3 regions of the Moorella sp. E308F genome follow, and region 3 is predicted to be linked to each of the others. Evidence: riboswitches for the same ligand, from Rfam matches in the RefSeq annotation. Region 3 holds a riboswitch; each other region holds the start of a gene.
The links. Region 3 has a riboswitch for cyclic di-GMP ahead of E308F_RS16720 (methyl-accepting chemotaxis protein). Riboswitches for the same ligand answer to the same signal wherever they lie in the genome.
Positions count from the first base shown of each region.

Region 1 (9,821 bases), on a different contig from region 3:
GCAATGGCCCGCAGGGCATCTTCTTTAAACTCAAGGGTGACTCCGTCCATTTCAAACAGCTTCTGGTACTGCTTCACCAGGGCGTTGCGGGGTTCTGTCAGGACCCGGACCAGGGCATCTTCGTCCAAGGCATCCAGGGTGACGATAACCGGCAGGCGGCCGACAAACTCGGGGATCAAACCGTACTTCAATAGGTCGACCGGCTGGACCTGCTTTAAGATATCGCCTACCTGGATGTCTTTTTTACCGTGAATTTCGGCACCAAAGCCCATGGTCTTCTGGGAGATGCGGTTTTTGATGATCTTATCCAGGCCGTCGAAGGCGCCGCCGCAGATGAAGAGGATATTGGTGGTATCCAGCTGGATGAATTCTTGATGGGGATGCTTGCGCCCTCCCTGGGGAGGTACACTGGCAATGGTCCCTTCCAGGATTTTGAGGAGGGCCTGCTGGACACCTTCGCCCGATACGTCCCGGGTAATGGACGGATTTTCCGACTTGCGGGCGATTTTATCTATTTCATCGATATAGACGATACCCTTTTCCGCCTTCTCCACATCGTAGTCGGCCGCCTGAATTAGCTTTAACAGGATGTTCTCCACATCCTCGCCTACATAACCGGCTTCCGTAAGGGAAGTGGCGTCGGCAATGGCAAAGGGTACATTCAGGATCTTGGCCAGGGTCTGAGCCAGGAGTGTTTTACCGCTGCCGGTGGGCCCGAGCATGATGATGTTACTCTTCTGGAGCTCGACGTCATCCATCTTCATGCCCAGGTTGATGCGCTTGTAGTGGTTGTAAACGGCTACCGCCATGGCTTTCTTGGCTTTATCCTGGCCGATGACATACTGGTCGAGGATTTCCCGGATCTCTTTGGGTTTTGGCAGTTCGCCCATTTCCAGGTTCAGATCCTCGCTCAGTTCTTCTTCGATTATCTCATTGCACAGCTCAATACATTCGTCGCAGATATAGACGCCAGGACCGGCGACCAGCTTTTTGACTTGGTCCTGAAGTTTACCACAAAAAGAACACTTCAGCTGGCCCTTATCGTCCGTGTATTTATACATGGTTTTAGTTCACCTCGCTGTCCCTATTTACCGGGCAACTCGCGCTTGGTGATCACCTCATCAATTAAACCGTACTCCTTCGCTTCCTGGGCGGTCATGAAATGATCGCGGTCGGTGTCCCTGGCAATCTGTTCCACCGGTTTACCGGTAATATCGCTTAAAATACGGTTTAATGTATCCCGGATGGCCAGGATACGCCTGGCATGAATCTCGATATCCACCGCCTGCCCCTGGGTGCCACCCATGGGCTGGTGAATCATAATTTCACTGTGGGGCAGGGCAAAACGCTTGCCTTTAGCACCGGCAGCCAGGAGAAAAGCGCCCATGCTGGCTGCCAGGCCGACACAGATGGTGGAAACATCGGGCCGGATATACTGCATGGTATCAAAGATAGCCATCCCGGCTGAGATGGAACCACCAGGACTGTTGATATACAGGTGGATATCTTTATCGGGATCTTCTGCCTCCAGGAATAGCATCTGGGCAATCACCAGATTGGCTACATGATCGTCAATGGCGCTTCCCAGGAAGATAATCCGGTCTTTCAGCAAGCGGGAATAAATGTCGTAGGCCCGCTCGCCCCTGTTGGTCTGCTCAACTACTACCGGTACCAGGATTGACACTCCTTACCCCACCTCCATGGTGAAAAATTCCTTCCACAACCGCTTCTACTCCTTTTAGCCTTCCGTCGCAGCAGTTTCTCCTGTCTCCCCTTCTCCGCCTTCCCGGGGAGGTACGGCCACACTGTGCTCGACCAGAAAATCTATGGTCTTTTTAATCATTATATCGTATTTCAGGAGGGACAAGTCGCCCAGATTCTTCCGTACTTCGGCTGCATCCTGGCGGAAGATCCTGGCCATCTTCTCAATTTCCGCCTCAATGTCTTCTTCCGTGGCCGCAATATTTTCGGCCTTGGCAATGGCTTCCAGCACCAGTTCGGTCTTTACATCCCTTTCCGCCCCGGGCTGGAATTCTTTCTCTAAATCATCCATAGTCTTACCAGTATTATTTAAGAACTCCCCCAGGGTTATTTTCCTGGCATGCAGGTTGCGTTCCAGTTCCCTGAGCCGGGATTCGATCCGCCGTTTAACCATGATTTCCGGTAAATCCACCGTGGCTGCCGCTACGGCCTTGGCCACTACAGCTTGCCTTACGGCAGCGTCAATCTCTTGCCGCTGTCTCTCTTCCAGCCGGCGGCGGATATCCTGGCGCAGTTCGGCTAGAGTCTCGCACTCGCTGACGTCTTTGGCAAATTCATCATCCAGAGGGGCCAGCTCTTTTCGTTTAATGCCCCGGATGGCAACCTGGAAGACGGCTTCCTTGCCCGCCAGGTCTTCTTTGTGGTAGTCGGCAGGGAAGGTAACGGTAACGGTACGTTCCTCGTTTAGACGGGCACCTACCAGTTGTTCCTCAAAGCCGGGGACAAAGGTACCCGACCCCAATTCCAGATGATAATTATTTCCTTCTAAACCTGGATAAGGCTGGCCTTCTACCGTCCCTTTAAAATCAATGACGACAATATCCCCCGCTGCCGCCGGTTCATCTTCGATGTTCTTGATGGTAGCATAACGCTCCTGTAAGCTTTTCAGATAGGCGTCGATATCCTCCTCGCTAACTTTTACTTCCGGCCGTTCCACTTCCAAGCCTTTGTAGGTGCCGAGGTGGACTTCCGGCTTGACTTCTACTCTGGCCTTGAAGATTAAAGGCTCGCCCTCTTCCACCTTGACTATTTCCACTTCAGGGTGATCGATGGGTTCCAGCTGGTGCTCGGCTACTGCTTCTTTATAGGCCGGTGGAATAACAATTTCTACCGCCTCATTATAGATAGGCTCTTTGCCGATATACCGTTCCAGGATAAAACGCGGTGCCTTGCCTTTCCTGAAACCCGGGATGTTTACCCGCTTTACCAGGCGGCGGTAAGCTTGATCCAGGGCTTTCTGTACCCTGGGTGCTTCAACTTCAATTTCCAGAAGTACCTGATGCTTATCTAACTTCTCGACGGTAGCCTTCATTACCTACTTGCTCCTCCCTGCTCCCGACTACTGGACGCCATTCATTATGACCATCCATTTAGCATAAAATACTATCAGCAATTTTATTTCGCCGCTTTGTCTACCTTTTCCTGCCGCGCCTACTAAAAAACAAGCTAGTAGAATAACACCTCGGACAGGTAAAAACCCGATCCGAGGTCCCCCCAAGCCAAAAATATGGAGCGGAAGACGGGATTTGAACCCGCGACCCTCGCCTTGGCAAGGCGATGCTCTACCGCTGAGCTACTTCCGCCCGTTATTCAGGCACTACCACGCTTTCCGTAGCGATATATTAACAGATAGCTCCGGTTCTGTCAAGTTTTCTGCGGCTCTATAATAAAAAGTGTGGGAGGGGATAGGAAGAGATAGAAGGACAGAGGAGAAGAGATTTTAGAAGTTAAAGGAGGAAAAAGAGGGGGGCACATCCAAATCAAATGTTAGCAAACAAAAACCCCATTAGGAAAGGAGTGCCCCCATGAATAAGAATAGCACGATCACCCTCAAGGGACAAGAGAATTTTGATAAAATACTCCAGTCCATTTTAGGAGAACGGCAGGAACGTAAAGATATTGTGTTAAGGGTGACGCTAGAGCCGCCAGCATTATGCCCTGCATGTAACAAAGGCAAATTACATAAGCACGGCATTTTAAAGAAGAACCGGAAGCCCCAAGAAAGGAAAATTCGTCACGCTTTTTTATACGGGAGATGGATTTTTTTATCCTGGGTTCCTGTACGGTATAAGTGTTACCATTGTCATAAGACTTTTACCCTTCGTCCTCCGAATACCATCCCCTGGGCCAGATTTACAAAACTAGGAGTGCAGACAGTAGTGTATTATGCCCAGAGGATGAGCTTTACCTATGCAGCCCGAATATTACACCTTACTCCTAATAGGGTTATAAGATTACTAGACAAGTATATCCAGTCCGGTCTTCCAGCAGATGATACTCAAGAGCCCATAGTCTTAACCTTAGATGAACTGTCCTTTAGCGGGAATGATTATGTATGCGTAGTAGGGCGCCTGGAACCGGATAAGAGGCCTTTGACGATTTTGGGTGATGACAGGAAAGCAACTATAAAGGCTTACCTGGAGGGGCTCAAAAAAGCCGGGGTTAAAGTAGAAGCAGTAGTAATTGACATGAAAGACTCCTGGCGCAAGTTAATAAAAGCAATCTTTCCTTCAGCCAGGATAATAGTAGACCCTTTCCATGTAATTCAGGATGCCAACCGTCGCTTAAATGAAGCACGCAAGATAGAGCAAGAAGCAGGCAAGGAGAATATACCTCGCCTACCCTTGCTCAAGGCTAAAGAAAAACTTACTTCCAGACAACAACAGCAGCTAGAAGAAATTAAGAATAAATACCCGTCCCTCTATGAACTATACCAGCTAAAAGAAGATTTAAGACAAATCATAAAGATGGACCGGGTTGAAGAGGCAGAAATTGCCTTAAGCCGTTGGCTTATAAATGCAGAATGCGCTGAAAATGTAGAGGGACGGGTATGGGCTCGTACTATTAAGTTCTGGAGGTCAGAAATATTAAACCTGGTTAGATACACCCAGCAAGGCCGCCGGTACACCAATGGTTATATAGAAGGCAAGAATACTTTAAGCAAAATGCTGAAACGATTAAGTTTTGGTTTTAGGAATCGTAATCATTTCATCAAGAAAATTTTCCTGGGATGTTGCCCTCAAAATTTAATCCCACAACTATTGACATAGAGCCGTTTTCTGCCCACCGGGCTGTGACAATTTAACGCAGCGGCCAGGTTCATTAACGCCCTCGCCATCAACCATTTGTAAAAGATTGTGAACGAGTATGTTAACCTGGCCTTCGATTAACCTCAAAAGATAGTTTTTATAGGTTGCCGGCAAAGTCTTACGGCGCAGGTAATCGTCCAGGAGGGCTTCCAGTACTTCCTGGTTAACGAGTTTATCCCGGCAGGCCATCGGACAATAACCCTATGGTTTTATTCATTAATTTTACCCCTTCCCGGCAATGATCACATGCGCGAAGCAACCCTCATGGAAGACAAAAAATAAAGGACAGCCTCATCGCCAAAGGCCGCCCCTGTCTTCATGCTTAAAAATTGCAGCAGCATCAAAGTACCGGCAGCCTGGCGATCTTAGCTCGTAAAAGCCTTAGACCCATGGCTTTGCGTCCCCCCCTTTCGGTGGGGTTTGCCTTTAGCGGTAACCCTTTACGCTATTCGACATTAATGCTTTTTTTCCTGCAAAATATACCACTTTTTGGGGCAATAAAAAAACAACCCGGGCAATCCGGGTGTGGTAGGGTATATATTAAAAAGGAGGTCAGAGGGCTTTGCTCGCTTTTATAATAGCACGCCAGGGTTATAATTGTATTAAGCCCTCTTTAAAAATGAATTAAATTTATACTCCGGTTTGATTAAGTAACGCATCTTAACGATCATCAATTTGCTTACCCCCGGCCAGGCTCTCTAAAAGCTTCACCCGTCCGGAGACGTTGTTGAGGTGCTCCAGCATGGCATTGCGCGCTTCTCGCGGTCGTCTCTTGCGGATGTTCTCCAATATTTTCCGGTGTTCAGTCACCACCAATTCCCGGTGCCAGGGCAAGGTCCTGCCGTAGCGTAAACTCAAATGAAAATACTGCCGAATAATATGCTCTATAGTGGTAGAAGTCTGGATAAATATAGGATTCTTGGTGGCTAAAGCTATGCTGTTGTGAAACTGGTAGTCAGGTTCGATGGTGATTTCTCCCCTGGTTATCTCCTCTTCCAGCCTTATTTCTGCCGCTTCCATGGCCTCTAAATCCGCCTCGTCGCTCCTTTCGGCGGCCAGGGCAGCAGCCTCGGCTTCCAGCGCCCGGCGAAACTCAACCCAGGAGAGCAACTGCTGGTATTCTACCTCGTTTAATTTGGCCATCAGGTCCTCTGGTTCCAAGGGAAAGCGCTTGACATAAATGCCATTACCGTGCCTTATCTCCAGGATGCCGCTGGAGGCCAGGACAGAGAGGCCTTCCCTTAAAGTGGGGGTACCGACACCGAACATTTCGCTCAATTCTTGAACGGGCGGCAAGCGGTCCCCCACTTTATACTCCCCGCTCTTAATCAACCGGGTAATGCGCTCCACCACTTCTTCATACATTTTCTTCTTGCGGATGATTAGCCCGTCTTTCATGGTTATTCACGCACCTATACCAAAATGTTTCCACTAAGACCTCGCTGTCCTATTGCCCCTCTGGCACCGCTCAAGTTCGGATCATTCTCCACATCATGCCCTTTCAAGTTTTTGGCATAAAGGTCCAGGCGGCTTACAGGCAGCCTGGACCTCGCAAAGGGGGACCACTAATGCTTTCTTGCCTCAACTTGTGCCAGTTTTTCGTAAAAGCGAATGATGGCTCCGTGGTCGGCGTCACCCAAGCCATCAACCTTTAAGGCTTGCAGAATTTCCATAACAACAGAGGTGAGCGGCAGGGGAACTCCCACCTCATGCCCGGCAGCCATGGCATTGGCCAGGTCTTTAATATGCAAGTTAATCCGGAAACCGGGCTTAAACTGACCGGCCAGCACCAGGGGCGCCTTGGCGTCCAGGACCGTACTCCCGGCCAGGCCGCCGCGGATGGCCTGGTAGACCAGTTCCGGGTCAACGCCGGCTTTGGTGGCCAGGACCAGGGCCTCGGACATGGCGGCAATATTTAGGGCGACAATAATTTGGTTCGCCAGTTTGGTCACATTGCCGGCGCCGATGTCACCGACGCGGACCACGGAAGATCCCATGGCCTTTAATATATTATAACATTCATCAAAGTCTTCCTGTTTGCCTCCGACCATTATCGACAAAGTTCCGTCGATGGCCTTGGGTTCGCCGCCGCTCACCGGCGCATCCAGCATACGCACGCCCTTTTCAGCCAGCTTCCCGGCTATTTCCCTGCTAACCATAGGGTCAATGGAGCTCATATCAATAAGGATTGAACCAGGCCGGGCACCCTCAAGCAAACCATTCGGCCCCAGGACAGCCTCCCTCACGTGGGGGGAATTGGGCAGCATGGTGATAAACTTATCGCAGCGTTCGCCCACCTCCCGGCAGGAACCGGCCGGTTCCGCGCCGGCGGCCACTACATCGTCTACTGCTTCTTTAATAATATCATATACGACCAGCTCATAGCCAGCCTTCAGCAGGTTTTTACTCATGGGCTTGCCCATGATGCCCAGTCCTATGAAGCCAATTTTACTCATCTTTTTCTTTTTACCCCTTTCGCCAAAATTTTTACCTGGTTTTAATGTGCCGCCCAAGCGGCATACTCCTTTTATCGGGGCTAACGCACTCCCCAAATTAATCTAGCCTGTACCCGTACGCTGCCACCCAGTCTAAAGACCGGCGAGTGTCCGGTACCGGAATGTATTCCAGAGACACATAACCCTTATAACCGACGTTGTCCAGCTCCCGCAACAAGAAAGGATAATTAATCTCGCCCGTTCCCGGCTGGTGCCGGCCGGGGTTGTCGGCGATCTGGATGTGGCCGATCTTTGGCAGATGCTCGCGCAGGATAGCCGTCAGATTTCCTTCTACTTTCTGGGCATGATAAATGTCGTACTGTAAATAAACGTTGGGCATATCAACCTCGGCAAGCAGTTGCAAAACCTGTCCGGTCGTGTTAAGTAAGAAACCCGGTACGTCGTAATGGTTTAAGGGTTCCACCATGAGGTTTAAGCCATGTTCTCCCAGAACTCCAGCCGCATAGCGGACGTTGTCCACCAGCGCCTGCCACTGCTCTTCAAAAGTGAAGGCGTCTAACCTCTTGCCGGCCAGGCAGTTCAACCGCGGCACGCCCAGGGCGCGGGCCCAGGCCACTGCCTGCTTAACTCCTTCACGGAATTCTTCCCTCCGCTGCGGGTTGGCGGCAATGCCGCGCTCACCCGCCGCCCAGTCGCCGGCAGGTAGGTTAAAAAGCACCACCTGGAGATTGTTTTCTTCTACCGCGCCCTTTATCGCGTCCATGCTGTATTCATACGGGAAAAGAAACTCCACCGCTTTGAAACCCGCTTCCCGCGCGGCCTGAAAGCGCTCCAGGAAAGGCACTTCGGTAAACAGCATGGTTAAGTTGGCGGCGAATTTTGGCATATTTTTAACGCCTCCTTTTAGATTATATCTCGTCCATTTGATATGGTTCTTTACGACATTTGCTTAACCCCCCCTTTCACTGAAAACCAGGAACCAAACGGGTATAAAAAACCCTGGTAGGGAAGTTAGCTATTCAAAATAAACACCGTACCGCAGTATTGCTCCGTTTAAAGCTAATATATTTTCCGCCTTGCAGTATTCTGTCAAGCCATTAGAACTGGAAATAATATAGCCCCCTCCCTTGCCCACCTTTTCGAGCTTCTCTTTGGCCTCTAATACCGTCTCTTCGGGAGTACCCATTGTTAAGGTATAATGCAGGTCCATGTTGCCAATGAGGCAGAGCTTATCTCCCCATTCTTCCTTCACCTGGAAAATATCAACGGCACCATGCTCTAGATTGGCAATGGCGCAGATGTTTAGCTCTTCCACCAGATCTTTAAGCATGGGCAGGGGATTGCCATCAGTATGGTATATCCTGGGAATAGCTATGTGATCAACTACCTTTTTCATATGGGGCAGCATATATTTCCGGAAGTGTTCCGGAGAAAACATCGGTCCCCATTTAAAAGCTATGTCCTCGGAAATATAGGCTGCATCGAAACCTAAATCATTTACCCGCTCAATAACCTTAATACACCACTCGCCGATCAATTCCATACTTTCTTCAATAAAACCGGGGTCGTCATAAAGGGCGTAGGAGAAGTTTTCATACCCCATGCTGTTGTACGTGTTGCTCAACCCCACCCTGATACCAGCAATGGCCGCCAGGCCGTTTTGCCGGGCAAAGGATAAAAGTTCTTCGGCGCCCCTGTAAAAATCCGGATTCTCAGGATCGGGTAGAAACTCCTTTAAAGCCTTTAAGTCGTCCCTGGTCTTGAGCAGGCCTTCCTTCAATTGTTCTACGTCGCCGTTCTTCTCCATGATGGCATAAAAGGGGGGCCTGAAGTTATACGTTATGGTATCAAGGCAGAGAATTTTATATAAGTCCGGTGGGGTACGCCAGCCCGGCGGCAAATCGGTCTTGCGCCCGACAATCCTGTCGGCGAGACCTCGGTGGACGTAACTCTCAAACCACGGCACCCGGTCGGGCTGCTGTTTTTTCAATGCAGTAAGGAATCTTTCTCGGGAGGACATGGGCTTCATGGAAATATCTCCTTTCAAAAAGTAAAGCTATCTACGGGAAAGGAAGGGTTACAACCTTTTATTGCAATGTTATATTCAGGTCTTTAATCAGCTTGCCGAAATAGTCATAGGCCTCTTTGAAGAATTTCTGAAATTCTTCGGGACCCATATAAAGGATGGGCTGATGGAGATTCTTCATTGACTCTTTAAACTCGGGATCTTCGCTTACCTTTTTCAGTACGTCGGCTAGATAATCAACCACTTCTTTAGGAGTTCCGGCCGGAGCGGCAATACCTTTAACCGATCCCCAGCTGTAGAAATTAATGCCCTGCTCTTTTAAAGTCGGTACATCCGGGAAGGCGGGATCGCGCTCCGGTAGATCTACAGCCAGAGGACGCAGCCTGCCGGCCTGAATATGGGGCGCCACTTCGTTGCCGGAACCGCCGCCCACGATGGCATGCCCGCCGATCAGGTCGGTAATGGCTTGGGCGCCACCCTGATGGGGTA
Region 1 covers NZ_BJKN01000003.1:117,217-127,037, reverse strand. Annotated here, with positions in the region: gene clpX (ATP-dependent Clp protease ATP-binding subunit ClpX) at 1-1,061, opposite strand, end outside; gene clpP (ATP-dependent Clp endopeptidase proteolytic subunit ClpP) at 1,085-1,684, opposite strand; gene tig (trigger factor) at 1,739-3,073, opposite strand; tRNA gene E308F_RS13315 (tRNA-Gly) at 3,270-3,344, opposite strand; gene E308F_RS13310 (ISL3 family transposase) at 3,567-4,811, shown strand; gene E308F_RS13305 (hypothetical protein) at 4,800-5,039, opposite strand; cyclic di-GMP riboswitch class I at 5,198-5,285, opposite strand; gene E308F_RS13300 (FadR/GntR family transcriptional regulator) at 5,511-6,248, opposite strand; gene garR (2-hydroxy-3-oxopropionate reductase) at 6,416-7,306, opposite strand; gene hyi (hydroxypyruvate isomerase) at 7,404-8,192, opposite strand; gene E308F_RS13285 (uroporphyrinogen decarboxylase family protein) at 8,322-9,335, opposite strand; gene E308F_RS13280 (tripartite tricarboxylate transporter substrate binding protein) at 9,394-9,821, opposite strand, start outside.
Region 1: another riboswitch for cyclic di-GMP. It lies ahead of E308F_RS13305 (hypothetical protein); the one in region 3 lies ahead of E308F_RS16720 (methyl-accepting chemotaxis protein).

Region 2 (9,821 bases), on a different contig from region 3:
GAGTCGCGTTACCTCAAGTGCCTAATGCTTCAGGTAATATAAAAGACAATATTACCTGCTTACAGCTTACCTCGGGAAGGGACTAAAACTACCGCCGTCCCCTCCCATTGAAAATAATGGTTACTCCCCGGCAGTCTTTTTGTGGTATAATAACCTGTAAGTGCCTCTATTAGGAGTGAAACATGCTCAAGCTACTGCAACCGGACCTCTATGTGCGTTCCCTGCGGGATATACCCCTGGCAGCTTTAAAGGCGCGGGGTATCCGCGGTTTGATTATTGACCTGGATAATACGGTGACCGAATGGGGACGGGCGACCCTGGACCGGGAAATTTACCGGTGGTTTACGGAATTAAAGAAGCAAGACTTAAGGGCCTGCCTTGTATCCAACAACCGGGATGTCCGGGTGCAAAAAATAGCTGCTTACCTGGGTATTCCCGGAATTTCCAGGGCCGGTAAACCCAGGCGGCGGGCCTTTTACCAGGCCATGGCCGTCATGGAAACGGCAGTTGGTAATACTGCCGTGATCGGCGACCAGGTTTTTACCGATGTCCTGGGAGGAAACCGCCTGGGGCTGTACACAATTCTGGTGATGCCTATAAATAAGCGCGAGTTCATTGGCACCAGGGTGATCCGTCAGATAGAAAAATTGATAACCAAACGCCTGGTAATCAACGATTTAAAGGACTTATAATAGAGTGAGTAAAAAAATTGGCTTTACATAACCCGATTATTAAAAAGAAATGGCAGGGTAGGCAATGCTGCAGGTAAAAGCCTCAACCGGGCTGGTGGCCCTCATGGGATGCCCGGTAGAACATTCTTTATCGCCTTTAATGCAAAATGCGGCCTTTGCCGCCACCGGGCTGGACCTGGTTTACCTGGCCTTTGCCGTTACCCCTTCCGGCCTGCCGGCTGCCCTGGCCGGGCTTAAAGCCCTGGGTTTCCGGGGCGCCAATGTTACGGTACCCCATAAAGAAGCAATTATCAAATACTTGGATGCAATCGATCCCGCGGCGGCCCGCATCGGAGCCGTGAATACAATTGTTAATGACGGACGCCTGACAGGCTACAATACTGACGCCAGCGGTTTTTTGCGTTCCCTCCAGGAAGCAGGTTTTAATCCGGCCGGCAAGAAAGCGGTCATCCTCGGGGCCGGGGGGGCGGCCCGGGCGGTGGCCTTTGCCCTGGCCGGGGCGGGTTGCACCGGGTTGACCATTGCCAACCGCACATTGGAGCGGGCCGGACACCTGGCAGCCGCCCTGGCCGGTTTAAGCGTCCTGGTAAAGGCCTGCGCCCTGGAAGAGGAAGAGCTGCGTCCCAGGGTAGAAGAGGCCGATCTGGTGGTAAACGCCACCAGTGCCGGCATGGCTCCTATGGAAGGAGCCGTACCCCTGCCGGCGGCCTGGCTCCACGCCGGGCAATGGGTCTACGACCTGGTCTACAATCCCCTGGAAACCAGGTTCCTGCGGGATGCCCGGCAGCGGGGTTGCCGGGCTATATCCGGTTTGGGGATGCTCCTGTACCAGGGGGCCGCGGCCTTTACCCTGTGGACGGGGAAGCCGGCACCGGTGGAGGTCATGGGAGAAGCCCTCCGGAAAGCAATACAAGATTCTCATGCCGCTAAGTAGGCACCATCAGAAGGATGAAAATAACAGGCCGGCTTTTGTTCAGAGCGAGCGACTTGGTCCGAGCAGTAAAGCAGCCCGAGGCTGAGACGTAGGCTGTTCCGCGCGGACCAGAGAGCGAGTAAGACGATACCAACCTGGAGTTCTGGCGGAAGGCTGGATAATTAGGAGAGGCAGGAGATACTTTGCTGCGTTATCTTACCGCGGGGGAATCCCACGGGCGGGGTTTAAGTGTGATTGTTGAGGGTATGCCGGCCGGGGTACCCCTCACGGCTGAAGATATTAATACCTGGCTGGCCCGCCGCCAGGGCGGTTACGGCCGCGGCGGGCGCATGAGCATTGAACGGGACCGGGTGGAGATCCTGGCCGGGGTAAGAGGCGGCTATACCCTGGGTAGCCCCGTCGCCCTTTTTATAGCCAACCGGGACTGGGCCAACTGGCAGGAGATTATGGCTCCCGGCCCCGAGGCCCGGGCCGAGCGGGTAGTTACCCGGCCGCGGCCGGGGCATGCCGACCTGGCGGGAGGTTTGAAATACCACCAGGCGGACCTGCGCAATATCCTGGAACGGGCCAGTGCCCGAGAAACGGCGGCCAGGGTGGCGGCCGGGGCTGCGGCTGCTGCTTTGCTCAAAGAACTGGGGATTGAACTGGCGGCCCATGTGGTCCGGATTGGACCGGTTGCAGTTAAAGGGGCGGTAGAATTGAGTGCTGCCCGGCAGGCCTGGGAGTCGCCCGTCTACTGTGCCGACCCGGAAGTCAGCCGGGCAATGGTAGCAGTTATTGAAGAAGCCCGGCAAAAGGGGGATACCCTGGGAGGAGTGGTGGAAGTACTGGCGGCCGGCGTACCAGCCGGGCTGGGCAGCCATGTTCACTGGGACCGGCGCCTGGACGGGCGCCTGGCCCAGGCTTTAATGAGCATTCCGGCCATCAAAGGGGTAGAAATCGGAGCCGGTTTTGAGCTCGCAAGTATTCCGGGAAGCCTGTCCCATGATGCCATCGCCTACCGGGAAGGACAGGGCTTTTACCATCCCACCAACCGCGCCGGCGGCCTGGAGGGTGGTATGACCAATGGAGAAATCCTTGTCCTGCGGGCGGCCATGAAACCAATCCCCACCCTGATGCAGCCCCTGCCCAGCGTTGATTTCCTGACAAAAAAACCTGTTACGGCTGCTGTGGAACGTTCTGACGTCTGCGCCGTCCCGGCAGTAGCGGTCGTTGCCTGGGCGGCGGTGGCCTGGGTCCTGGCCGGGGCAGTGATGGAGAAATTTGGCGGCGATTATTTACCAGAAATCCAGGAGCGAATGGCCGCTTACCGGCAGTACTTAAGCGGTATTTAACAGGTAAGGGTCTATGATCCTGCCGGGGAGCGAGCAAAACAATGCCACCCTTGAGGAAGATAGAGAAAGAGGAAGACGAAGACGGATGCCGGACAATATTGTTTTGATCGGCTTTATGGGCAGCGGCAAAACGACAGCAGGGAAGATCCTGGCAGCCAGCCTGGGCTGGTCTTTCCTGGATACCGATGCCATGATTGAAGAGGACGCCGGTTTGTCTATTAAAGAAATTTTTGCCCGCTACGGAGAGCAATATTTCCGGAAACTTGAGCAGGCGGCAGTTGCCCGGGCAGCTGCTGCCCGGGGGGCAGTTATTGCCACCGGCGGGGGGGCCGTCCTTTCCGGAGACAATGTCCGGCGCTTGCGGGAAGGCAACAAAGTTGTCTGGCTCCAGGTACGGCTGGAAACGGCCCTGCAGCGTGCCGGGGTGAAGGGGGACCGCCCCCTCCTCCAGGGACGGCGCCGGGAAGAGGTGGCCGGGCTCTTCAAGCGCCGCGAGCCCTATTATACCTTTGCCGATGTATATATCGACACTGACGGTAAAGATGCAGACGCCGTGGCCGGAGAAATAAAGGAGGCTTTAAAATTATGGCTGGCGAGCTTAAAGTAAACTTGGGTGAGCGTACTTATAAGATTTTTTGCGGTTCAGGGTTGTTAAAGGAAACCGGCTTCCTGCTTAAAAACCTGGACCTGGCAGCCCCCTGCCTGGTAGTAAGCAATGCTACCATTGCTGGACATTACTGGCCCACCCTGGAGCAAAGCCTCAAGGCAGCCGGTTTTCAGCCCCACCTTGCCCTGGTTCCCGACGGGGAGGAGGCCAAAACCCTTAAAGTTGCGGCTGAACTATATGATGCTGCCCTGGCAGCCGATATTGAGCGCGGGTCAGCCATTATCGCCTTGGGGGGCGGCGTGGTGGGGGATGTGGCCGGGTTTGTGGCCGCCACCTGGCTCCGGGGCGTTCCTTTTATTCAACTCCCGACTACACTTCTAGCCCAGGTCGACGCCAGCGTGGGGGGCAAGGTGGCTGTCAACCATCCCCGGGGCAAGAACCTCATCGGCGCCTTTTACCAGCCGGCGGCCGTCATAGTCGACCTGGCAACCCTGGCCACCCTGCCGCCGCGGGAAGTCCGGGCCGGCCTGGCGGAAGTCATCAAGTATGGCGTGATCATGGATGCCGGCTTTTTTACTTACCTGGAAGATCACCTGGAAGGCGCCCTAAATGGAGAAGAAGGGGTCCTGGAAACCATCGTTTTGCGCTCCTGCGCCTTGAAAGCAGAAATAGTTGCCCGGGATGAGCGGGAAAGCGGCTTGCGGGCCATTTTAAATTTTGGCCACACTATCGGCCATGCCGTGGAAGCCGTAACAGATTTTGCCGCCTACCGCCACGGTGAGGCCGTTGCTATGGGGATGGCCGCCGCCGCCCGCCTGGCCGTCCGGCGGGGAATGTTTTCGGAAGCGGAAACCGGCCGCCTGGTGCGATTGCTGCAGCGGGCGGGTCTGCCTGTTGATTTGCCGGCCGTCGAACCTGCTGCTTTCCAGGCGGCCCTGGGCCATGATAAAAAAATCCGCCAGGGCCGGCTGCGGATGGTCCTGCCGGAACGGTTGGGCCGGGTGCAGGTTACCCCGGTTAGTTTAGAGGAGATTATGGCGGTTATTTGCTGAGGAATTCCCGGGGGTTAGCCACCCTCGCCTGCTAAAGATGAAAATGTTGCGGAGGGGAGCAAAATGGACACCCGGCGGCGGCTGGGGGACCTTTTAATTGCGGCCGGGATGATCACCCCGGCCCAGCTGGAGCAGGCCCTGCAGGAACAAAAGCGCACCGGGGAACGCCTGGGTAAGGTTTTGATCCGCCTGGGATTCATTACTGAAGCCAGTATTCTGGAAGTCCTGGAATTCCAGTTGGGCATTCCCAAAGTCGTCCTGGCCGACTACCACCTGGACCCGGAGGTGGTGCGTCTGGTGCCGGAGGGCCTGGCGCGGCGCTACCAGGCCATCCCCATTCGCCTGGACGGCAACCGTCTCCTGGTAGCCATGGCCGACCCCCTGAACCTGCTGGCCCTGGACGACCTGCGCCTGGCTACCGGCAAGGAGATCATGCCGGCTATAGCTGCTGAAAGGGAAATTGAAGAGGCTTTGAGCAGGTTCTGGCAGAAGGAAACTGCTGCCAGCATGAGCGAGGCGGCGGCCGCCGCTGCCCTGGAAGCTCCCGGTCCCGGCGGTACCGAAGGGGCACCGGCTGTACGGCTGGTTAACAGCTTTATCCAGCAGGCGATCCAGATGCGGGCCAGCGATATCCACATCGAACCCCAGGAAGGGGAAGTACGCGTACGCCTGCGGGTGGATGGCCTGCTGCGGGAGTTAACCCGCCTGCCCCTGGGGGTTCTAAGCAGCCTGATCTCCAGGATCAAGATCATGGCGGGCATGGATATTGCCGAAAAGCGCCTGCCCCAGGACGGCCGTTTTCAATTTACCCTGGGTAAACGCAACGTCGACCTGCGTGTTTCCAGCCTGCCCACGGTTTACGGGGAAAAGATCGTCCTGCGCCTGCTGGACCAGGAGGCCATGCTCCTGTCCCTGGACGACCTGGGATTTTTGCCAGCCATAAAAGAGCGCTTTGCGAGCCTCATCCACAGTTCCTACGGTATGCTCCTCATTACCGGTCCCACGGGCAGCGGTAAGACGACAACCCTCTATGCCACCCTTAACATTTTATGCTCACCGGAAAAAAACATCATTACTATTGAAGACCCCGTAGAATACCTGCTGCCCGGCATCAACCAGGTACGGGTCAATCCCAAGGCCGGTCTAACCTTTGCCTCAGGTTTGCGATCTATCTTGCGCCAGGACCCCGACATAATTATGGTAGGAGAAATTCGCGACCGGGAAACGGCGGATATCGCCGTCCGGGCGGCGACCACCGGCCATTTGGTGTTCAGCACCCTCCATACCAATGACGCCGCCGGGGCCGTCACCCGCCTCTTAGATATGGGCGTTGAACCTTACCTGGTCAACTCTTCCCTTATCGGCGTAGTGGCCCAGCGGCTGGTGCGCCGGCTCTGCCCCCACTGCCGGGAGATTTACCGACCCGAGCCGGGGTCTTTGGAAAAGACCTGGCTGCCCGCAGTAGAAGAACTCTGGCGGGGACGGGGTTGCCAGCGCTGCAGCTTTACCGGTTATGCCGGCCGGACGGCCATCCAGGAGGTGCTGGTGATGAATGAAGAACTCCGCGGCCTGGTGACCGCCAAGGCACCGGCCACGGCCCTGAAAGAGGCGGCCGTAGCTGCCGGTATGGTGCCTTTGATCGAGGACGGTTTGGAAAAAGTCCGCCAGGGGATTACCACGGTGAGTGAAGTCCTGCGTGTTTCCCTGGGCGGTTTGTAAAGACCAGACTGTACTGTCCCGGGTGGCATATACTTCCATTGATCTTGAATTCATAGTTCTGCCCTTTGCAGTTAGCCCGGCACTATACGTTGTTTATTAACATTGGTAGCAGTTGGCTATTAAAAATCCTTGCGTTTGTTATCCTGGCTTTATCCGGGAGGATTAAAATGTTCGACATTGAAACCATCCTGCGGGCGGCGGCTGCCGCCGGGGCCTCCGATGTCCATCTCTCTGTCGGCCTGCCGCCGGTTTTCCGGGTCCACGGCGAACTCCAAGTCCAGCGCCAGTGGGAGCCCCTGGATTCCGGAATGACAGCCAGCCTGGTACGGCCTATGGTGGGCGAGAGGTGGGAGGTATTGCAAGAGCGGGGAGAAATAGACCTGGCTTACTCCCTGCCCGGCGTAAGCCGTTTCCGGGTGAATGTCTTTCACCAGCGGGGAAGCGTTAGCGCAGCCATCCGCCTTATACCCAGGGAGATACCCAGCCTGGAAACCCTGGGATTACCGCCGGTGGTGGCCGAGCTGGCGGAACGACAGCACGGCCTGGTCCTGGTGACGGGGCCGACGGGTAGCGGCAAGTCCACCACTCTGGCGGCCATGGTGGATAAAATCAACCGGGAACGCAGCTGCCATATTATTACCCTGGAAGACCCCATTGAATACCTGCACCAGCACCGCCGTAGCATCGTCAACCAGCGGGAAGTGGGTTCAGATACCCGTTCCTTTGCCAGTGCCCTGCGGGCCGCCCTGCGCCAGGACCCTGATGTTATCCTGGTCGGCGAGATGCGGGATTTGGAGACTATTGCCACGGCCATCACGGCCGCGGAAACGGGTCACCTGGTCCTGGCGACTTTACATACCAGCAGTGCCATCCAGAGCATTGACCGGATCATTGACGTTTTCCCGCCCCACCAGCAGGGGCAGGTCCGCATCCAGCTGGCCGACACCCTGGAAGGGGTTATCACCCAGCAGCTTTTACCGCGGGCCGACAGGAAGGGCCGGGTGGCAGCCGTGGAAGTGCTGATTGCTACCCCGGCTGTTAAGAATCTCATCCGCGAGGGTAAAACCCACCAGATTGTTTCCAGCATGCAGACGGGAGCCCGCTACGGCATGCAGACCATGGACATGGCTCTGCGGCAGCTGGTCACCAGGGGTATGATAGCGGATAGAGAATTAAATAATGGTTAACGGCGCCAGGATTAGCAGGAATTTGCCTTTTTATGACGAATAAATGTCCATATATCCTCGTTCAAGGCAAACCCGGCGAAAGCCGGGGGCGCAAAGCTACGGGCCTGTAGACGCTGTCATGGCCGCCGGGCTGCCGGGGAAGAGTTCTATCTTTCCCTGTTGCCGGTGGCTATTTATATTTTGGAGGGAAAGCATGAATTTTGCCTACCGGGGAAGGGATGCCAGGGGGAATGCAGTTAGCGGGACAATTGAAGCGGAAAGCCAGGAACTGGCCATCCGGGAACTGCGCCGGCAGGGGATTTTTATTACTTACTGCCGGCCGGCGGTTGTAACCCCAGCCCGGGAATGGCGGCGCCTTTTCCGGCGGCCGGTATCCCGTCGCGACCTGGCCCTCTTCAGCCGCCAGCTGGCGACCATGCTGGGGGCTGGCCTGCCGATTGTGACGGCCTTGCATATTTTACAGCGACAGGCAGAAAATCCTTCCCTGCGAGAAAGTATCGGTATGCTTCTCCAGGACCTGGAGTCCGGGGAGGCCTTTTACCGGGCGCTGGAACGGCAGCCCCGGGTCTTCCCGCCTATCTTCATCCATACCGTCGAGGCCGGGGAGCTGGGCGGGGCCCTGGACGAGACCCTGGAGCGCCTGGCCGGGCACCTGGAACGGGAACATGAAGTAGAGGAAAAGGTCAAGTCGGCCCTGACCTACCCGGCGATAGTCAGCATGGTTGCCCTCCTGGTAGTTATTTTTCTCCTGACTTATGTCCTGCCTTCCTTCCAGGTCATGTTGAACAGCCTGCAGGTGCCCCTGCCCTGGCCGACGCGCCTGGTTCTGGGGCTAAGTGAATGGTTACGGCGCTTGTGGCCTTTTCTGGTCTTTTTCCTGGCCGGCGCCGGTTACGGGTTTTACCGCTGGCAGCAAAGGCCAGCGGGGCGCTACCAGGTCGACCGTTTATTCCTTCGTTTACCAATTTTCGGTCCCCTGCATCATAAGGCGGTTCTATCTCGTTTCAGCCGCACCCTGGGTACCCTCCTGCACAGCGGTGTACCGGTCCTGCTGGCCCTGGAAATAGTTCGGCGTACGGTGGGCAATGCTGTGGTGGCCGGCGCGGTGGAGCGGGCGGCAGAAAGCGTTCGCGACGGGCAGAGCCTGGCGACTCCACTGGAAGCGAGCGGCGTCTTCCCTCCCATGGTGGTGGAGATGATTACGGTAGGCGAGGAAACTGGGGCCCTGGATGCCATGCTCGAACGAGTGGCGGGTCTTTATGAGCAGGAGGTGGAGGCGGTCGTGGCCCGCCTGGCTTCACTGATAGAACCCGTCCTCATCGTCGGCCTCGGCAGCATAGTAGGGCTTATCGTAATTTCGGTCTTTCTTCCCTACTTTCAGATGCTGGGCGGCATAAGGTAGAGGCGCGCGGGGTATCTTTTTTCTCATTTTGCCGGTGGCTATCCTAGCAGCCTGCCCTCATGACAATGCCCTGGCCGGCGGTTCCATGTCGAGGAGTGCAAGGATAACTCTGCGTACTGCCGCGTTTGAGATCGGGGATAATAATGCGGGTAAGAGGGGGGTGATTTACTTGTAGGTTTCCCCGGCGGGCTGGCAGCAGGAAAGTAAAAAGCGCAGGCAAAAAAATCAGGGAGGTTGATTGATTGATGTGGCAGAGACTGAAAAAGGCGCGGGACCAGCGGGGTTTCACCCTGGTGGAGCTTCTTGTTGTTATTGCCATTATCGGCATTTTGGCCGCCATCGTCGCCCCCAACGCCTTCAAGGCCATCGAAAAGGGCAAGGTGGCGGCCGCCGAAGCGGACTACAAGGCGATTAAGGCGGCAGCGCTGAATTATTATACCGATACAGGCGTTTGGCCAGTAGATGGTATTGGAGGAAGTAGTAACAATAATATAGTCCATTTTGTAGGCCCAAGTTCTAGCGTAAGCGTAACTGGCTGGAACGGCCCCTATCTGGAGCGCTGGCCGAGCAAGAACCCGTGGGGCGGAAGTTATGTCTATAATAATGACGAAGATAAAGATTGGGACGGAGATGGCAACGAAGATGCTGCTAGGTATTTGACACTTGATAGTGTACCGGACAGCGCTTCCGACAAATTGCTAGCTGACCTGGGCGATAGTGTGGTTCTCCAGGATAACAATGGAGTACACATTTTAATTTCCAGAGACTAAGTGTCTCCTCAGTACACTAAAGTTTTAAGATGTATTGCTTTTTAAGTGCTGCCGGCGCCCTCCGGCGCCGGCAGCGAACAGCCCCGGCCGGAAGCTGTGCGCCCTGTTGCGACGGGGGTGAAGT
Region 2 covers NZ_BJKN01000002.1:941,535-951,355, reverse strand. Annotated here, with positions in the region: gene E308F_RS11275 (class I SAM-dependent rRNA methyltransferase) at 1-42, shown strand, start outside; gene E308F_RS11270 (YqeG family HAD IIIA-type phosphatase) at 183-692, shown strand; gene E308F_RS11265 (shikimate dehydrogenase) at 757-1,626, shown strand; gene aroC (chorismate synthase) at 1,809-2,960, shown strand; gene E308F_RS11255 (shikimate kinase) at 3,046-3,567, shown strand; gene aroB (3-dehydroquinate synthase) at 3,546-4,619, shown strand; gene E308F_RS11245 (GspE/PulE family protein) at 4,683-6,338, shown strand; gene E308F_RS11240 (type IV pilus twitching motility protein PilT) at 6,506-7,525, shown strand; cyclic di-GMP riboswitch class I at 7,581-7,663, shown strand; gene E308F_RS11235 (type II secretion system F family protein) at 7,719-8,927, shown strand; gene E308F_RS11230 (prepilin-type N-terminal cleavage/methylation domain-containing protein) at 9,173-9,697, shown strand.
Region 2: another riboswitch for cyclic di-GMP. It lies ahead of E308F_RS11235 (type II secretion system F family protein); the one in region 3 lies ahead of E308F_RS16720 (methyl-accepting chemotaxis protein).

Region 3 (9,821 bases):
GCCAGCAGGCCCCCGGTACAGGATTCCGCTATGGCCAGGGTCAGGCGTCGCTTTGCGAGGATGGCGCCGACGACCCCTTCCAGGGTATCATCGTCGCTGCCAAAGAGATGCTCACCCAGGCGTTCTCGGATGGCTGTTTCCAAGGGCCGGATTAATTCCCGGGCTTGTTCGGCGCTGCCGGCCCGGGCTGTCAGGCGTAAGGTTACCTCGCCGGGCGCGGCCAGGGGTGCCAGGGTGGGGTTGTCGCCGTGGAACAGGTCTTTAATGGCTTCTTCCACCGCAGATTCTCCCATCCCGACAATCTTCAGCACCCGGGAAAAGATAACCTCCCGTCGGGCACCGTAGGGTTCCAGCAGGGGCAAGAGCCGGTCCGCCACCATGGGTTCAAACTCCCGCGGTGGTCCCGGCAATAAAGCATAGATCTTGCCCTCATGTTCCAGGAAAACACCGGCTGCCGTGCCATAGGGGTTATTCAGGGCCCGGGCTCCGGCCGGGAGCAGGGCCTGCTTCAGGTTGCTGGACGGCATGGGTCGCTGGCGGGCGGCAAAATAACGGATGACGTTTTCCCGGGCGGCCGGGTCTTCCACCAGGGGTAAATTCAAGGCTGCGGCCAGGGCCTCGCGGGAGAGGTCGTCTTCCGTCGGTCCCAGGCCGCCGCTGACGATGATCAAGTCGGCCCGCCGGCGGGCGTTATCGATAGCTTCACGGATGCGCTCCAGGTTGTCGCCGACTACCACCTGGCGGTAAAGGCTGATGCCGGCCGCTGCCAGCTGCCGGCTCAAATAGGCGGCATTGGTATTGATTATCTGGCCCAGGAGCATTTCCGTACCGGTGAAAATGGCTTCAGCGAGCAAAGGAAACCTCCTCCCAAACTAAAAGAGCGCCCAGGTACTGGCGCTTAAAGTTTAATGGACAGTTTCAGCAGCTGCACTTGTGGGTCCGTGTTCCGCGGCGGTGCCCAGATTATTGACGGCAGTTACTAGGAAACCCAGGACCAACCAAGCGGCCAGGAAAAGTACTATTTGCCACTTTTTCATATTGCCCCCCAACCTTTCTGTGTTGCAGCTTTCACTCCCGCCAACAAGTATACCAGAGGCTTTTACCAGTTGCAATGGCAGGAATGCGGCTATATAATGCTGGTTGAAAGAAACTTTTGTTCCAACACAAGTTATTCTTATGGTGTGAGTAAATTTCTTAAGTTTTTCTTAGCTTGTCTTAAACATTTTTTTAAATTTCTATTTTATAATTATCCCAGGAAGAAAGGATAGGAGGTATGAAAAATGTGGCAGCACTCAGGTAGAGCTAGAATCACCGTCCTGGCGGTTTTATTAATCTTCCTGGCCGGGGTGGCGGCAACAGTAGGTTTTTACCAGATCACCGGAGCGGCGGCCGGAACCCAGCAGCCCTTATATCAGCACGCAGTGGCTGCCAGCGACGCGGTATCAGCCAGCATCCCGGCGGGACTGGGGCCGGAGGCTATTGCTGACATTGTGGATAAAGCCGGCCCGGCAGTGGTGCGCATCGATACGATTACGGAGACGCGGGTGGCCAGCCCCTTTAACGACCCCTTTTTCCGGCAGTTTTTTGGCGACCAGTTTGATATCGGTCCCCAGGAACAGCGCGGGCTGGGTTCGGGTTTCATTATTTCCCCGGACGGCTATATCCTGACCAATCAGCACGTCATTGACGGAGCCAAGCAGGTCAAAGTAACCGTTGTTGGTTATGATAAACCCTTTAATGCCAAGGTAGTGGGCGCCGATGCCCCCCTGGACCTGGCTGTCCTGAAAATCGATACCGGCAAGCCGTTACCTTATCTAACCCTCGGTGATGCCGATAAGGTTCGCGTTGGTGAATGGGCCATCGCCATCGGCAACCCCGATGGCCTGGACCATACAGTAACGGTGGGCGTTATCAGTGCCAAGGGCCGGCCCATCGATGTCCAGGACCGACATTATGAAAACCTGCTGCAGACAGATGCTTCTATTAACCCCGGCAACAGCGGTGGCCCCCTGCTAAACCTCAAGGGTGAAGTGATTGGTATCAATACCGCCGTTAACGCCAGCGCCCAGGGGATCGGTTTTGCCATCCCCAGCAGCACAGTACAGCCGGTCCTTAATGACCTGATGAATAAAGGCAAAATTGCCCGGCCCTGGCTGGGAGTAGCCTTGGCCACGGTCACGCCGGATATAGCCGAAATGCTGGGCCTGCAGACTGCCGAAGGGGCCCTGGTGGGTCAGGTAGAGGCCGGCAGCCCGGCGGCGAGGGCGGGTATTCAGAAATATGACGTGATCTTGCAGCTGGATGGCCAAAAGATAAAGGATGCCAGTGATCTGGTAAATAAAGTCCAGGCCCTGAAGATCGGCCAGCAGGTGCAGCTCCAGGTCTTCCGCCGCGGCCAGCTGCTGGATATCAGCGTTGTCCTGGGCGAAAAGCCGAGCCAGTAAGCGTCCAATCACAGGTGACGCCAGGTAGAAAGGCAGAGGTTAGAAAAAAGGAAGCCATGTGGCCCAGAAAGGCCGGGTTAGACGGCACCATTCAGCGTGGTCCGGACGACTGAAACCCCGGGAGTGATTTCTCCCGGGGATTTTTATTTTTCTTACAGGCGGTAGTGTCTTTCGGACCATGGCTATTTTCGCCGCCAGGGCAGGCGCAGGCGCAAAAACAGGGGCGCCAGGGCCGGACGGGAGATAAAAAACGGCCGTGAAGGGGAAAAAGGCCGCGGGTTCGGCCGGGGAAGGGGTGACGGTTCTACCCTGGCCAGGACGCTGTGGTGGCGGCTGTAAGCAAAATAAACCACCAGCCCCAGGGCCATCCAGATGGCGAAACGGATCCAGGTTAAACGGGGTAGGTTGAAGAAGAGGTAAAGGGCAAAGGCCATGGTCAAAAGGGACGTCCAGGGCATGAAGGGTACTTTAAAGGGCCGTTCCAAATCGGGCCGGGTGCGCCTTAAAATGAGTACACCCAGGGAAACGATGAAAAAGGCCGACAGGGTACCGACATTGGCCAGCTCGGCGATAAGGCCAATGGGCAGCAGGCCGCCGATGAGAGCGATAAAGGTACCGACGACTATGGTTGTCAGCCAGGGAGTATGGTAGCGGTGGTGGACCCGGGCAAAAAAGGGGGGCAAGAGGCCATCGCGGCCCATGGCCATAAAGACCCGGCTCTGGGCAAAGATGGTTACCAGGAGGACGCTGGTCAAACCGGCCAGGGCGCCAGTGCCGACAATTAGCGAGGCACCCCTCACACCGGCAGCCAGAAGACCGGTAGTTACCGGGGATGGGGTATTGAGCTGGGTGTAGCTTACCAGGCCGGTCAGGACTATAGTTACGGCGATATATAATAAGGTAGAGATGGCCAGGGAGCCGATGATCCCCCGGGGCAGGTCTTTACTGGGGTGGCGCACTTCTTCGGCCGCCGTAGAAACAGCGTCAAAGCCGATATAGGCAAAGAAGATAATGGCTGCACCGTGGATGACACCGGGGATGCCAAAGGGGAGAAAAGGACGCCAGTTGGCCGGGTTAAGCCGGGGAATGCCCAGTGCCAGGAAGGCCAGGATTACCAGGATTTTGATGGCTACGATAATTTTGTTAGTCCTGGCGCTGGTAGTTGTGCCCCTTATGGCTACCAGGGTCATGAGGGCGGTAATGAGGATGGCCGGCAAATTAATGAGGCCGCCGCTGGCAGGAGAATTTACCAGGACCGCAGGCAGGGCAATCCCCACGGACCTTAGCATATCAGTGAAATAACCGCTCCAGCCGGCAGCCACCGCCCCCGAGGCTACCATGTACTCCAGGATCAGGTTCCAGCCGATAATCCAGGCAATAATTTCACCTAAAGAAGCATAGGCATATGTATAGGCGCTCCCGGCCACCGGGATCATGGCGGCCATTTCGGCGTAGACCAGGGCCGCCAGCCCGGCGGTAATGCCGGAGAGGATAAAGGAAAAGACCAGGGCCGGGCCGGCATAATTGGCCGCCGCTACTCCAGTCAGGACAAAAATACCAGAGCCGATTATAGCTCCTACTCCCAGGGCGATTAATTCCGGCGTGCCAATACTACGTTTTAACTTTTCATTGTCCCGGCCTTCCTGCATAAAGTCTTTAATGCTTTTAGTCCGCCAGATACTCACCCGGCTCCCCCCTTAAAAAGTGCTTAAACTTATTATGCACCTGACCTTTTTGCCTATGCGTGTGGCAGGAGAAAGGGTGGTGTTGTCGAAATAAAGGGCAAGGCGGTGAAGCGATGCCCAAAAAGATCCTCACCGGTGCCCTTATTGGCCTGCTGGCCCTGGTCATTTTTTCCGGCCCGGCAGCAGTGCCGGGGCCAATTCAATCCCTGCCGGAGATCATTGTTAAAGAGATCACATTTAAAGAGGTGGTCCTGGACCCGCCACCCCTGGAAGCAGGGGGGCATATACTGGTATCGGCGGGAGATTTTTTACCCCTGGCCGGCGGCAGTGCCGACTGGTACAAGAACAGGGGTATTTTACGGGGAAGCAAAGGAGCTGCCGTAGCCGCCGGCAGCCTGGCAGCCGAGGTCGATGGAGTACCCCGGCGGCTTGACGTGGCCCCGGTCCTGGTAGACGATAAGCTTTACATACCCTTAAACCTGGCTCTGGAGGTACTGGGACTGCCTGACGCCGGCAGAATGGGAGCTGCTCCAGAGCAGGAAAGTACTGATATACGCCTCCCTCCCCTCAAGGGTCGGGCCGGCCTGCATTTCCGTTATTATCCCGTGTATGACCTTCAGGCCAGGTACGATCCTGCCAGGGGGCAGCTTGCAGGTGAACTCCTCCTAGCTTACCAAAATCCTTATCTTGTACCTCTGCGGAAACTATATTTCAATCTCCCGGCCAATGCTCAGTATGGTAATGGAGCGAAATTAACAGTTAGCAGGGTTTATATAAATAACCGGCCCGTTCCCTTCAATTCCCGGGGTAGTTCCCTGGAAATATTTCTGCCCTTGAACCTCGCTCCCCGGGAAACCCTTTTCCTCTCCCTTTCCTTCACTACCCAGGTACCGCCAGGGGCAGCGCGCCTGAGCCGCAACGGGGACCTTCTGATGGCAGCCGGCTGGTACCCAATCCTTGCCCCGCGTACCGGCGATACCTGGACAGGGGTTGCCGGTACATCCTACGGTGACCCATATTTTGCCGCTGATGCCTATTACCGGGTGCGCCTGGCTATGCCCCCCGGTTACCAGGTCCTGGCCAGTGCCCGGGAAACAGGGCGGCAGGAAGGGGGTGATTGGACCGTCTGGACCTTTAACAGCGAGTACCCCATCCGGGAATTTGCCTTTACGGCCGCTCCTGACTTGCAGTTTACCACCCGCCAGGTGGGAACGGTCCAATTGGTGACAGCCGCCCGGGATGAGCAGGCAGCGGCCGCCCTGGAGGCAGCCGGCCGGGCTTTAGAATTTTTCCAGGCAATTTATGGACCCTATCCCTACAGCTACCTGCACCTGGCTTTTGTCCCCCTGGATAACCTGGCCGGCATGGAATACCCGGGCTTTATTATTTTAAGTAACCGCAAAAATTATAGTCCTGCTACCGTTGTCCATGAGGTTGCCCACCAGTGGTGGTACAACTTGGTGGGGAACGATAGCATCCATGCGGCCTGGATTGACGAAGGCCTGGCCGAGTACAGCACTCTCCTTTTTTACCGCCAGCGCGATCCGGTCCTTTACCAGGCTAAACTGGCCGAGATCGGGCGCCTGGCGGAACAGACAGCTCAACCTATTAACTTATCCCTTGAGGAATATGGTAATGAGCAGGTCTACCGCCAGGCCGTCTATAACCGGGGAGCCATATTCTGGTTGGAGCTGGAAGCTGTCGCCGGTACAGCCAGGCTCCAGCAGGCCCTGGCTTATGTCCAACGTTATTACCGCTATGAAATCGTCCCTCCGCAAGCTATGATTGCTATTCTTACATATTATGGCAAACTGGCGGCAGCCAATTTTACGTCATATTTACGGAACTAACGGCCCTGAAAAACGTCTAATAAAGTAGAAAGTACTGCATGAAAAAAAGCGGGCAGGAGGGGCGAACCGGTATGAGCCAGGCAGGTAAATTTGTGGTGGGGCACTGGCCCTGGGTGGCCAGGATTGGCAGGTACCCGCGGGCGATCTGGCCGGTTGCGTTGCTGCAGCTGGGGTACCTGGTGGTAATAGCTGCTTTAATGGCGGTTGTAACCACCATTGGCGGTGCCGGCTGGCTTCAGTCTGGAACTGCCGGGCCGGAGATAAGCTCCCCGCCTTCTCCAGAACATTACCAGATGGCCGGTGGCGATCCGGGAATGTCTATCGCCCCTGTTGAACCCGTGGCTATACCGCCACCCCCACCCCGGCCGGCGCCGGCCGCCCCGGAGCCGCAGTCCCAACGCGGGCTCCAGCCTCTGCGCCAGGTACCGGAGGCCGGCCGCCGGGTGGCCCTGACCTTTGACGACGGCCCTTTTCCCCGGTGGACAGGACGTTATTTAGCCGTACTGGCAGCTACCAGAACCCAGGCCACTTTCTTTATGGTCGGGCGACAGGCTGAAGCCCACCCGGAGCTGGTCAGGGCAGCCCTGGAAGGCGGCCACGAAATAGCCAGCCACTCCTGGCGTCATGCCAACCTGGGAAAGGTGACCCGGGCTGAAGCTGAGGCCGACCTCCGCAAGGCGGCTGCCGCCCTGGAGAAAATAAGCGGCCGGCCGGTAAAATATTTCCGTCCCCCTTATGGCGCCATGGGACCCAATTTGCTGGCTGCAGCAGCCGGGCTGGGCACCCCAACAGTTACCTGGAGCGTAGATCCCCGTGACTGGTCCAATCCCGGCCCCGGGGCCATCGTCCAGCACGTCCTGGCTAATGTCCGGGATGGAGGCATTATCCTCCTTCATGAAGGCCGTCCCGGCACCTTGGTGGCCCTGCCGCTCCTGATTAAGGGGTTACGGGATAAAGGCTATGAACTGGTAACCATATCCGAGCTGATAGCCCGGGGCGAAAAAACCGGTAATAGTACTACTGCCGTGGAAAGCCAATAGGAGAACTTCTTAATTGGTATATCTTGCATAATAATGGCTTCCTGCGTTATAATTAAGGCGAAAATAGAAAAAATTCCCCGAAAAGGCAAACCTGCCGAAAGGCAGGGGCGCAAAGCTACAGGGTCTAAAGCCCGGCTACGGGCCAGGACAGCCAGTTGCCGCGGGTGGGACGGGGCTACCCAGGGGGTAGCTTTTATTATTTATTAACCAACCGGAGGAGGGGTTTCCATTTATGCGTTTGCACTTATTTAAAAAGAAAGGCCGGGCAGGGCAACCGGCGGGTCAAGAGCCGCCCGGATTACCCCGCCCGGTAAAGGCCCGGGTAGGTTTTTTCAGCCGCTGGCGGCTGGGAAGGAAATTAACAGCCGGCTTTATCCTTATCATTATGATTTTTGTTGCCGTAGTGGTCTATGTCAATTTTAATCTCCAGCAGGTAGACCGGCTTTCCCGGGAAGTAACCCTGGCCCATGAGCAGAACATGCTCTTTACCGAGATGACCAACGCCGTGTGGGATGCCTACCGCCGGGCCACCGATTACATAATCAATGGTTCCCAGACCCATGTGGCGGCCTTTGACGACGCCATGAAGCGTTTCAATGACGCCCGCGCCCGGCTGGAACAACAACAACTCGACAGCCAGGTGGCCGGGTATCTCGCGGCCATGACCCAGGCTGCCAAGAGTTTTACCGATACCTTCAAGAACAGCATCGTCAACACCAGCCAGGAAGACCGCATGGCGGCCCTGCCTATTTTGAGTTTCCAGATGGGGGCCTCCCTGGATAACATCAACAATATCGCCAACCACATGGCCAAAGGAATGATCGATAAAAACACCCTAGCCGAAAACCGGCTAACGGCCGCTGTGACGGGAGCGCGGGCAGTACTGGTAAGCGGCCTTCTCCTGGCTCTGATTCTGGGGCTGCTGGTAGCATGGTTTATCAGGCGCATGGTCGGTAAATCCCTGGGCCAGGTAGCTGCCTACGCTACGCGGATCGCCGGCGGTGATCTCACTGCCGAACCCCTTCAAGTTATAACCAACGATGAGGTGGGCAAGCTGGCCGCTGCTTTTAACACTATGGGAGAAAACCTGCGCCAGCTTATCGGCCAGGTGCGGGAGATGACTAACCAGGTGGCCGCGGCCAGCCAGGACCTGGCCCGCATGTCCCAGGAGCTGGGGGACGCCGCCCGCCAGGTGGCCGCCACCACCCAGGAAATGGCCAAAGGCGCCGAAGACCAGGCCCAGCAGGTCAGCGAGACGGCGGCCGCGACTGACGCCCAGGTGACCAGGGTGGAAGAAGTCCATCGCAACACCGAGGATATGGCAGCCGCCTCCGACCAGGCCGCAGCTAAGGCCAGCGAAGGTGCCCGGGCGGTGGCCGAAGCCACCCAGCAAATGGAGGCCATCTCCATGCGCATGGAAAGCCTGGCCGGGGCTGTAGAGGAGCTCGGAGCCCGTTCCCAGCAGATTGGCCAGATTGTAGGTGTTATCTCCGGCATTGCCGAGCAGACCAATCTCCTGGCCCTGAATGCGGCCATTGAAGCGGCCCGGGCCGGGGAACAGGGACGCGGCTTTGCCGTCGTTGCCGATGAGGTGCGGAAACTGGCCGAGCAGTCGGCCGAAGCCACCAAACAGATTGTCGGCCTGGTGCAGGAGATCCAGCGGGAGACGGAGCGCGTGGTCAACAGCATGGCCGAAGGCTCTAAGGATGTCCGCCAGGGTACGGAAGTGGTGGGCCGTACGGGTATGGCTTTCGCCGCCATTGAACAGTCCATCCAAACCCTGGTAAGCAAGATCAAAAATGTAGCTGTTAAGGCGGAAGAAATGTATGCGGGTTCCCGCCAGGTCAAAGGACGGGTCGAAAGTATAGCCGCCGGTATTGAAGAGATGGCTGCCAGCACCCAGCAGGTTTCCGCTTCCACGGAAGAGCAGACGGCAGCCGTGGACCAGATCAGTCAGGCGGCCCAGCAGCTGGCCGTTGCCGCAGGTAACCTGGAAAAGGCGGTGGCCCGGTTCAAGCTATAATAGTGCCTGTCTACGACTTTTTGCTCCCGCCTCCTGTTTCAGACGCGGGCCTGGAAGGTTTCACACTCGGTATCGCGGTCGTTGTGGGCGCTGGAGGTATTTGGCGTTCCTTGGACGGCCACGGTAATACTGTCGGCGTGGCAGTTGCCGTCCTGCCAGTAGATGCAATTGGCCACCCGGCACTTGACTTGAGGAGGCATATTCATTGCTCCCTCCATTATTTATAATCAGGGCGGGGAAACTCAGTCTGAACGACCGGTTACTCGGAATCAGGTTTTGCCAGCAACTTTAGCCTGGCCAACGGAGATAAAAATATACCTGCTTTTAAAGGAATTTCCCTAGCAATGCAGAATTTACCTGTGAGATAAAGAGGGGTGGGATACTTATGGCAACGGAAACAGCAGCGGAAATCCAGCTGGTTGTTTTCCAGCTGGCCAGTGAAACTTACGGCGTTGATATTAACCACGTCCAGGAAATCATCCGCATGCAAAACATTACCCAGATTCCTAGGACCCCGGCTTTTATCGAAGGGGTAATCAACTTACGCGGCCGCATCATCCCGGTGATTGATCTCCATAAACGCTTTGATCTGCCACGGGCCGACATCACGAATAATACCAGGATTATGGTGGTGGAACTGGGGCGGGTGACGGTGGGCATGATTGTCGATTCCGTTTCTGAAGTGTTGCGCCTGCCGGCTACCAGCATTGAGCCGCCTCCTCCCATGATAAGCGGCATTGATGTAGCCTATCTCAAGGGTGTGGGCAAGTGGAATGAGC
Region 3 covers NZ_BJKN01000001.1:1,157,290-1,167,110, forward strand. Annotated here, with positions in the region: gene E308F_RS05820 (competence/damage-inducible protein A) at 1-854, opposite strand, end outside; gene E308F_RS16640 (hypothetical protein) at 906-1,037, opposite strand; gene E308F_RS05825 (trypsin-like peptidase domain-containing protein) at 1,281-2,444, shown strand; gene E308F_RS05830 (amino acid permease) at 2,627-4,129, opposite strand; gene E308F_RS05835 (M1 family aminopeptidase) at 4,243-5,979, shown strand; gene E308F_RS05840 (polysaccharide deacetylase family protein) at 6,051-7,019, shown strand; cyclic di-GMP riboswitch class I at 7,094-7,182, shown strand; gene E308F_RS16720 (methyl-accepting chemotaxis protein) at 7,252-9,042, shown strand; gene E308F_RS05850 (DUF1540 domain-containing protein) at 9,081-9,242, opposite strand; gene E308F_RS05855 (chemotaxis protein CheW) at 9,428-9,821, shown strand, end outside.